DNA from 3 places in the Kitasatospora sp. NPDC004669 genome. Region 1 is predicted to be linked to each of the others. Evidence: riboswitches for the same ligand, from Rfam matches in the RefSeq annotation. Region 1 holds a riboswitch; each other region holds the start of a gene.
What was found. A riboswitch is a leader RNA that binds a small molecule or an ion and turns the genes downstream of it on or off. The one in region 1 is predicted to bind thiamine pyrophosphate.
Positions count from the first base shown of each region.

Region 2: it holds a riboswitch for thiamine pyrophosphate, as region 1 does, so the genes downstream of both, ABZW30_RS00535 (cytosine permease) here and thiC (phosphomethylpyrimidine synthase ThiC) in region 1, are expected to answer to the same signal.
Region 3: it holds a riboswitch for thiamine pyrophosphate, as region 1 does, so the genes downstream of both, thiO (glycine oxidase ThiO) here and thiC (phosphomethylpyrimidine synthase ThiC) in region 1, are expected to answer to the same signal.

Region 1 is NZ_JBEXKB010000001.1:322,323-324,578, forward strand. It holds gene tenA (thiaminase II) at 1-590, shown strand, start outside; gene ABZW30_RS01485 (DUF5326 family protein) at 784-984, shown strand; TPP riboswitch at 1,183-1,317, shown strand; gene thiC (phosphomethylpyrimidine synthase ThiC) at 1,312-2,256, shown strand, end outside.
Region 2 is NZ_JBEXKB010000001.1:110,895-113,150, reverse strand. It holds gene ABZW30_RS00535 (cytosine permease) at 1-1,246, opposite strand, end outside; TPP riboswitch at 1,239-1,387, opposite strand; gene ABZW30_RS00530 (trypsin-like peptidase domain-containing protein) at 1,618-2,256, shown strand, end outside.
Region 3 is NZ_JBEXKB010000031.1:67,025-69,280, reverse strand. It holds gene ABZW30_RS24755 (FAD-dependent oxidoreductase) at 1-1,075, opposite strand, end outside; TPP riboswitch at 1,200-1,312, shown strand; gene thiO (glycine oxidase ThiO) at 1,316-2,256, shown strand, end outside.

The DNA of each region.
Region 1 (2,256 bases):
GCGGCCTCACCGACGGCACCCTGCCGCGCGAGGCCTTCCGCCACTTCGTCGTCCAGGACTCGCACTACCTGCGCGACTACGCCCGCGCTCTCGCCGTCTGCGCCGCCAAGGCACCCGGCGAGGAGGACGTCCGGGCCTTCGCCGACGACGCGGTCGGCGCGCTGGCCGCCGAGCAGGGCATGCACGCCGAGTTCCTCACCGCCTTCGGCGGCACCGCCGAGGAGGCCGCCGCCGAACCGGTGCTGCCCACCACCCGGGCCTACACCAGCTACCTGCTGGCCACCGTCTACGGCGGGTCCTTCGCCGAGGCGCTCGGCGCGGTGCTGCCCTGCTACTGGATCTACGCCCGGGTCGGCGAGGCGCTGCTCGCCCAGGGCTCTCCCGACCCGCTGTACGCCAAGTGGATCGCCACCTACGGCGACGAGGCCTTCCAGTCCGTGGTGCGCCGGGTGCTGGCGCTCACCGACCGGCTCGGCGAGGAGCTCTCCACGGCCGAACGCCGCAAGGTGGTCGAGCACTTCAGGACCACCTCGCGCTACGAGTGGATGTTCTGGGACGCCGCCTGGCGCGGGGAGCGCTGGCCGGTCTGACCCCCGTCCGGGGGGTGTCCGACCCCGACCTCTCGGGGGTTGTCCCGGGGGTCGGGGTCGGGGTGATCTCGGGGTTCTCTCCGGGCCGTTGGGCCTCGTTCCGGCGCTGCGGCCACCGTACGATCGAAGCATCGAAAGCAAGCGGGATGCGGCACCGGACGGCAGCCGGCCCGAGGGGAGAAGAGGAACCGACATGGCTGAGCTCTGGAAGTCGCTGCCCTCCTGGGTGCGCAACATCGTCATCCCGGTGCTGGTCCTGGTGCTGGCCTGGAACATCATCGCCTTCGTCTTCGGTGTGGTCGGCGCCCTGCTGAGCATCCTGATCAAGCTGCTGGTCGTGGTGGGCATCGCGGCGGCCGTGGTGATCCTGGTGAAGAAGGCCGCGAAGCACTGAACCCGCTCCGCCGCCCCGTCCGGGGAGCACGGCGGAGCACCTCCGGAGGCCCGGCACCCCGTCCGCGGGGGCCGGGCCTCGGCCTTTTCGGCCGCCGGCCGGGCCGCGCCGGCCGCGGTGCCGGATTTCCCTCCGAAGGCCGTCTGGACCTGCGGCGATCGGCTCGCTACCGTGTTGGGCGTCATGTGCAGGCAACACCGCCTGCGACGCGGGAGCTCGGAGCACCGGGCTGAGAGGGCGCTGACCGGGACGTCGACGGACGGACCGACGGCTGCGTCGACCGCAGGAACCTGACCGGGTAATGCCGGCGTAGGGAGTAGAGGTCAGATGACCACGTTCGAAGCACAGCCGCAGTCTGCCCAGGGCGCCCCCAGCAGCGAGCGCACCGGCTACCCCACCCCGGCCTGGCGCAAGGCCTACCGGGACGGGTCCCGCCCGGACCTGCGGGTGCCGTACCGCGAGGTGCAGCTCACCAACGGCAGGACCGTGCCGCTGTACGACACCTCCGGCCCGTACACCGACCCGTCGTACGAGCCCGACGTGCGGCGCGGTCTGCCCGCCCTGCGCGACCCCTGGATCCGCCAGCGCGGCGACGTCGAGGAGTACGACGGCCGCGAGGCGCGCCCCGAGGACGACGGGATCAAGCACACCTCGCCGCGCGGCGGCAACCTGCGCAACCTGGACGCGGTCTTCCCCGGCCGCCCGCGCCGCCCGCTGCGCGGTCGCGGTGGCGTTGCCGTCACCCAACTTGCCTACGCCAAGCGGGGCGTGGTGACGCCGGAGATGGAGTTCGTGGCGCTGCGCGAGGGCCTGGAGCCCGAGTTCGTGCGCGACGAGGTGGCCCGCGGCCGTGCCGTCATCCCGGTCAACGTGAACCACCCCGAGGTGGAGCCGGCCATCATCGGCACCAACTTCCTGGTGAAGATCAACGCCAACATCGGCAACTCCGCCGTCACCTCCTCGATCGAGGAGGAGGTGGAGAAGATGACCTGGGCCACCCGCTGGGGCGCCGACACCGTCATGGACCTCTCCACCGGCCGCAACATCCACACCACCCGCGAGTGGATCCTGCGCAACTCCCCCGTGCCGATCGGCACCGTGCCGCTCTACCAGGCCCTGGAGAAGGTCGACGGCAGGGCCGAGGACCTGAGCTGGGAGGTCTACCGGGACACCATCATCGAGCAGTGCGAGCAGGGCGTCGACTACATGACCGTCCACGCCGGCGTGCTGCTGCGGTACGTCCCGCTCACCGCGCGCCGCAAGACCGGCATC
Region 2 (2,256 bases), 210 kb from region 1:
GGTAGACCGCGAAGCCCAGTACCCACGGCAGCAGCATCAGCCAGCGGGACGGCGCCTTCTCGGAGAGGTCCCAGCCCTGCCGGCCGGCCCCGAGGAAGTAGTCCACCGCCAGCACCGCGAGCAGCGGCACGAACACCGAGCCGATCAGGCCGAGGAAGTTGCTGTAGGTGTCGGTGAACTTGTCGATCCGCAGCGCCAGCACGGTGGTCAGCACGCCGATCCCGCCGCTCAGCACCCGGCGGTCCACCCGCGGCAGCAGGTTCTGCAGCGACATCGCGGTCGAGTACACGTTGGCGAAGGACTGGTCCGTCTCGCGCAGCACCAGCACCAGCAGGAACAGCCAGCCGGCCCAGACGCCGAGGAAGGAGTCGAAGAGCTTGTCCGGGTCGCCGCCGGACTGCAGCAGCGCCATCAGGCCGAGCACGTAGCACCACACCTGGGCGATCGTGTAGCCGGAGAAGCTGCCCCAGAAGGCCGAGCGCGCGGTGCGCGAGTGCCGGGTGTAGTCGGCGGCCAGCGGGACGAAGGAGACCGACACCGCGATCATCGCGTCGGTGGCGCCGAGGAAGCCCTTCCAGTTGCCCGCGCCCGGGTCCGGCACGCCCTGACGGCCCAGCTGGACGGTGAAGTACACCATCGCCACGGCGACCGCGCCGGCCACGAAGCGTCGCAGCACCGCGATCGAGCCCAGCGGCCAGATCGTCAGCGCGGTGGTCAGCGCGCCCGCGAGCAGCACGAACAGCCAGCGGTAGCCGCTGGTGTGGGCGACGGTCTGCGCGCCCGCCGAGATGGTCAGCAGCTCGAACACGCCCCAGCCGATGCACTGGACGATGTTCAGCACGGTCGGCAGGTAGGACAGCCGGGTGCCGAACAGCCCGCGCAGGTTGGCCATCGCGGGGGCGCCGGTCCGGGCGCCGATCAGCGCGGCCACGCCGAGCATCGCGGTGCCGACCGCCGTACCGGCCACGATCGCGGTCACCGCGGCGGCCAGCGACAGCTCGCTGCCCTTCTCGCCGAGCACGGTGGCGGCGGTGGAGAAACCGATCAGGCTGACGCCCAGGTTCATCCAGAGCGCGAAGTGGTCCCGGAAGCGCAGGGTGCGCGGCGGCTCGGTGTCCAGCACCAGCGGCGCCTCGACCCGCTCGTCGGTCGCGGGGGCGGCGGCCGCAGCCGAGTCCGCCGGAAGATCGGGGAAATCCTTGGACGCGGGCGCGTTCGAAGAAGAGGATGGCGAAGCAGGCGGCATGGCCGATACTCCCTACGCCGGCATTACCCGGACAGGTTCCGGCGGTCAGCGCCCCCTCGACGGTCCGCTGGTTCTTGCCTTGGCGTACGGTCGACATGCGCACTCTCAGCCTGGTCGGTCCAAGCTCCCGCGTGTCAGTTTGGAGCGACAGGCTAACCGGCACGGGTACGAACGCCAAAGGCCACGGGGTGCGCGGTCCGCATCGCGGAACGTCCGGGCGGGGGGAGGGGAGCCCTCGACGGTCACCCGTCGGCGCCGTCGTCGGTGCCGGCTAAGGATTCTTATGAGTTCTTCAGAGGGGTCCTTACGGCAATCGAATCGTCGGTGCGAAAAACTATGGTTCTTGGTTCTGTCAGCTATGGAGGTCGTCCGTGAGCACCGAGCGCGAGGTTGGGCCCACCGGGCCGCAGGGGGAGCAGCCCGCGGGTCCCCAGGAGGAGGCTGGGTCCGCCTCCGACGGCACCGCTCAGGGCGGCCACAAGCCGACGATGGCGTTCAGCCGGGTGCCCGAGCCCGAGCCCGAGGCCAAGCCGGAAGCCGCTGACGCGGCGCCGGCCGACGGCGCTCCGGGCGGCGGGCACAAGCCGACCATGGCGTTCAGCCGGGTCCCGGAGCCGGAGGCCAAGCCCGAGCCGGCTGCGGCCGAGGCCGCCCCGGAGGCTCCGGCTGCCGAGGCCGTTCCCGCCGAGGGCGGGCACAAGCCCACCGTGGCCTTCACCAAGGTCCCGGCGCCGCAGGCCCCGGCGGCGCCCGCCGAGGAGCCTGCGGTCGACCCGGTCACCGGCTACATCGACGCCCCGCCGCCGGTGCTGCCGCCCGCGCCGCCCGTCGCGCCCGGCGCGGCGGCCCCCGCCGCGCCGGCTGCTGCGCCGGCCCCGGCCGCCCCGGCCCTGCCGCCGGCTGCCAACCCGTACGCGACGCCGTCCCACGGCGTGCCCGCCGCCGGTGCGCAGGAGCCGTACGGGGCCCCCGCCGCGGTTGCCCACGAGCCGTACGGCACTCCGGCCGCC
Region 3 (2,256 bases), on a different contig from region 1:
TCGGCACCCCGTCGCGCAGCCAGAGCACCGACCAGGAGGCGTCCTGCGGGCTGCCGCGCCACAGCAGCTCGTCCCCCTCGGCGTGCCGACCGGCGTACTGGACCATCCGCCCGAACTGCTCGGACCAGAAGTACGGCACCGGGTCGTACGCCGCGTCCGCCCCGAGCACGGCGGCGGCCGCTGCCTCGCCCGACTGCAGCGCGTGGTCCCAGTGCTGGACGGCCAGCCGGAGGCCGGAGCGGGCCGACGGGTAGCTGACGCAGTCCCCGGCCGCGAAGACACCGGGCAGGCCGGTGCGCAGCGCCTCGTCCACCACGACCGCGCCGGTCCCGTCCAGCTCGATGCCCGAGTCGGCCAGCCAACCGGTCGCGGGCCGGGCGCCGACGCCGACCACCACCTCGTCGGCGGGCAGGTGCGAACCGTCCGCCAGCAGCACCGCCCCCGGCTCGACGGCGGCCACACCGACCCCGCAGCGCAGCTCGACCCCGGCCTCGGCGTACCAGGCGGCCATCGCCGAGCCGACCTCGGACGGCAGCGCGCCCGGCACCGGCGCCGGGCCGGCCTCGACCACGGTCACCTCGCAGCCGGCCTGCCGCGCGGCGGTGGACACCTCGGCGCCGATCCAGCCCGCGCCGACCAGCACCAGTCGCAGCCCCGGGCGCAGCAGCGCGCGCAGCGCCAGCGCGTCGTCCAGGGTGTGCAGCAGGTGCGCGCGCTCGGCGCCGGGCAGGACGCGCGGGACGGCGCCGGTGGCGATCACCAGCGAGTCGTACGGGAGGTCGCCGCCGTCGGTGTGCAGCACGCCGGGGGTGAGGCCGGTGGCGCGGCGGCCGGTGAGCAGTTCGATGCCGAGCTGCCCGTAGTCGATGTCCAAGGTGGTGGCGTCGGCCTTGCCGAGCAGCACGTCCTTGGAGAGCGGCGGCCGGTCGTACGGCGCGTGCGGCTCCTCGCCGACCAGTGTGATCCGCCCCCGCCAGCCGCCCTGCCGCAGCTTCAGGGCGCACTGCGCCCCGGCCAGCCCGGCTCCGACGACGACCACCTGATCCGTTCCGCTCAGCTCTGCCACGCCCGTCACTGTACTCAGCGCCGCGCGGGCACCCGGCGGCCGTCCACCCCCGGACCCCGACGGCGAGCTCCCCGCTCACCCGTCCCGCCCCTCACACGACCCTTCGGCCGGGCCGACCCCCGGCGTTAAGGTGGGTGGACCACACGGGAGCCCGGCGTACCGGGCTGAGAGGCGGGCTGGCACGGCCCGCGACCGTCCGAACCTGATCCGGGTCATACCGGCGAAGGGAGAAGAGCAGCTTTGTCACGCTTGCCATCAGGCGCCCACGCCGACGTGCTGGTGATCGGCGGGGGCATCGTCGGCCTCGCCGTCGCATGGCGCGCCGCGCAGCGCGGGCTGCGGAACGTGATCGTGGTCGACCCCTCCCCCGGCGGCGGGGCCGCCGGGGTCGCGGCCGGGATGCTCGCCCCGGTCACCGAGCTGCAGTACGGCGAGGAGCCGCTGCTGCGCCTCGGCATGGCCTCGAACGAGCGGTACGCGGCCTTCGCCGCCGAGCTCACCGAGGCGAGCGGCGGCGAGGACACCGGCTACCGCCGCTGCGGCACGGTCGCCGTCGCACTGGACTCCGACGACCGCGAGGAACTGCGCGAACTGCACGCCTTCCACCAACGGCTCGGCCTGGAGTCGAGCTGGCTGACCGGCCGGGAGGCCCGCAGACTGGAGCCGATGCTGGCCCCCGGCGTGCGCGGCGGCCTGCACGTCGCGAACGACCACCAGGTGGATCCCCGGCGGCTGCTCACCGCACTGCTGCTGGCCGGTGAGCGCGCGGGCGTCGTCGCTCGGCGCACCGAGGCCGTCGAGCTGCTGGTCGAGGACGGCCGCGCGGTCGGCGCCCGGCTCGGCACCGGGGAGACGGTGACCGCCGATCAGATCGTGCTCGCCGCGGGACCGCACAGCCACCGGCTGCCCGGCCTGCCCGAGGGCGTGCTTCCCGCGATCCGCCCGGTGAAGGGGCAGGTGCTGCGGCTCCGAATCCCCGACGCCTACCGGCCGTTCCTCTCCCGCAACGTCCGCGCGGTGGTGCGCGGCCGGCACCTGTACCTGGTGCCGCGCGAGAACGGTGAGCTGGTGATCGGCGCGACCACCGAGGAGCAGGGCTACGACACCACCGTCACCGCCGGCGGGGTGTACGAACTCCTGCGCGATGCCCATGAGTTGGTACCGGGCATCACCGAACTTCCGCTCGTGGA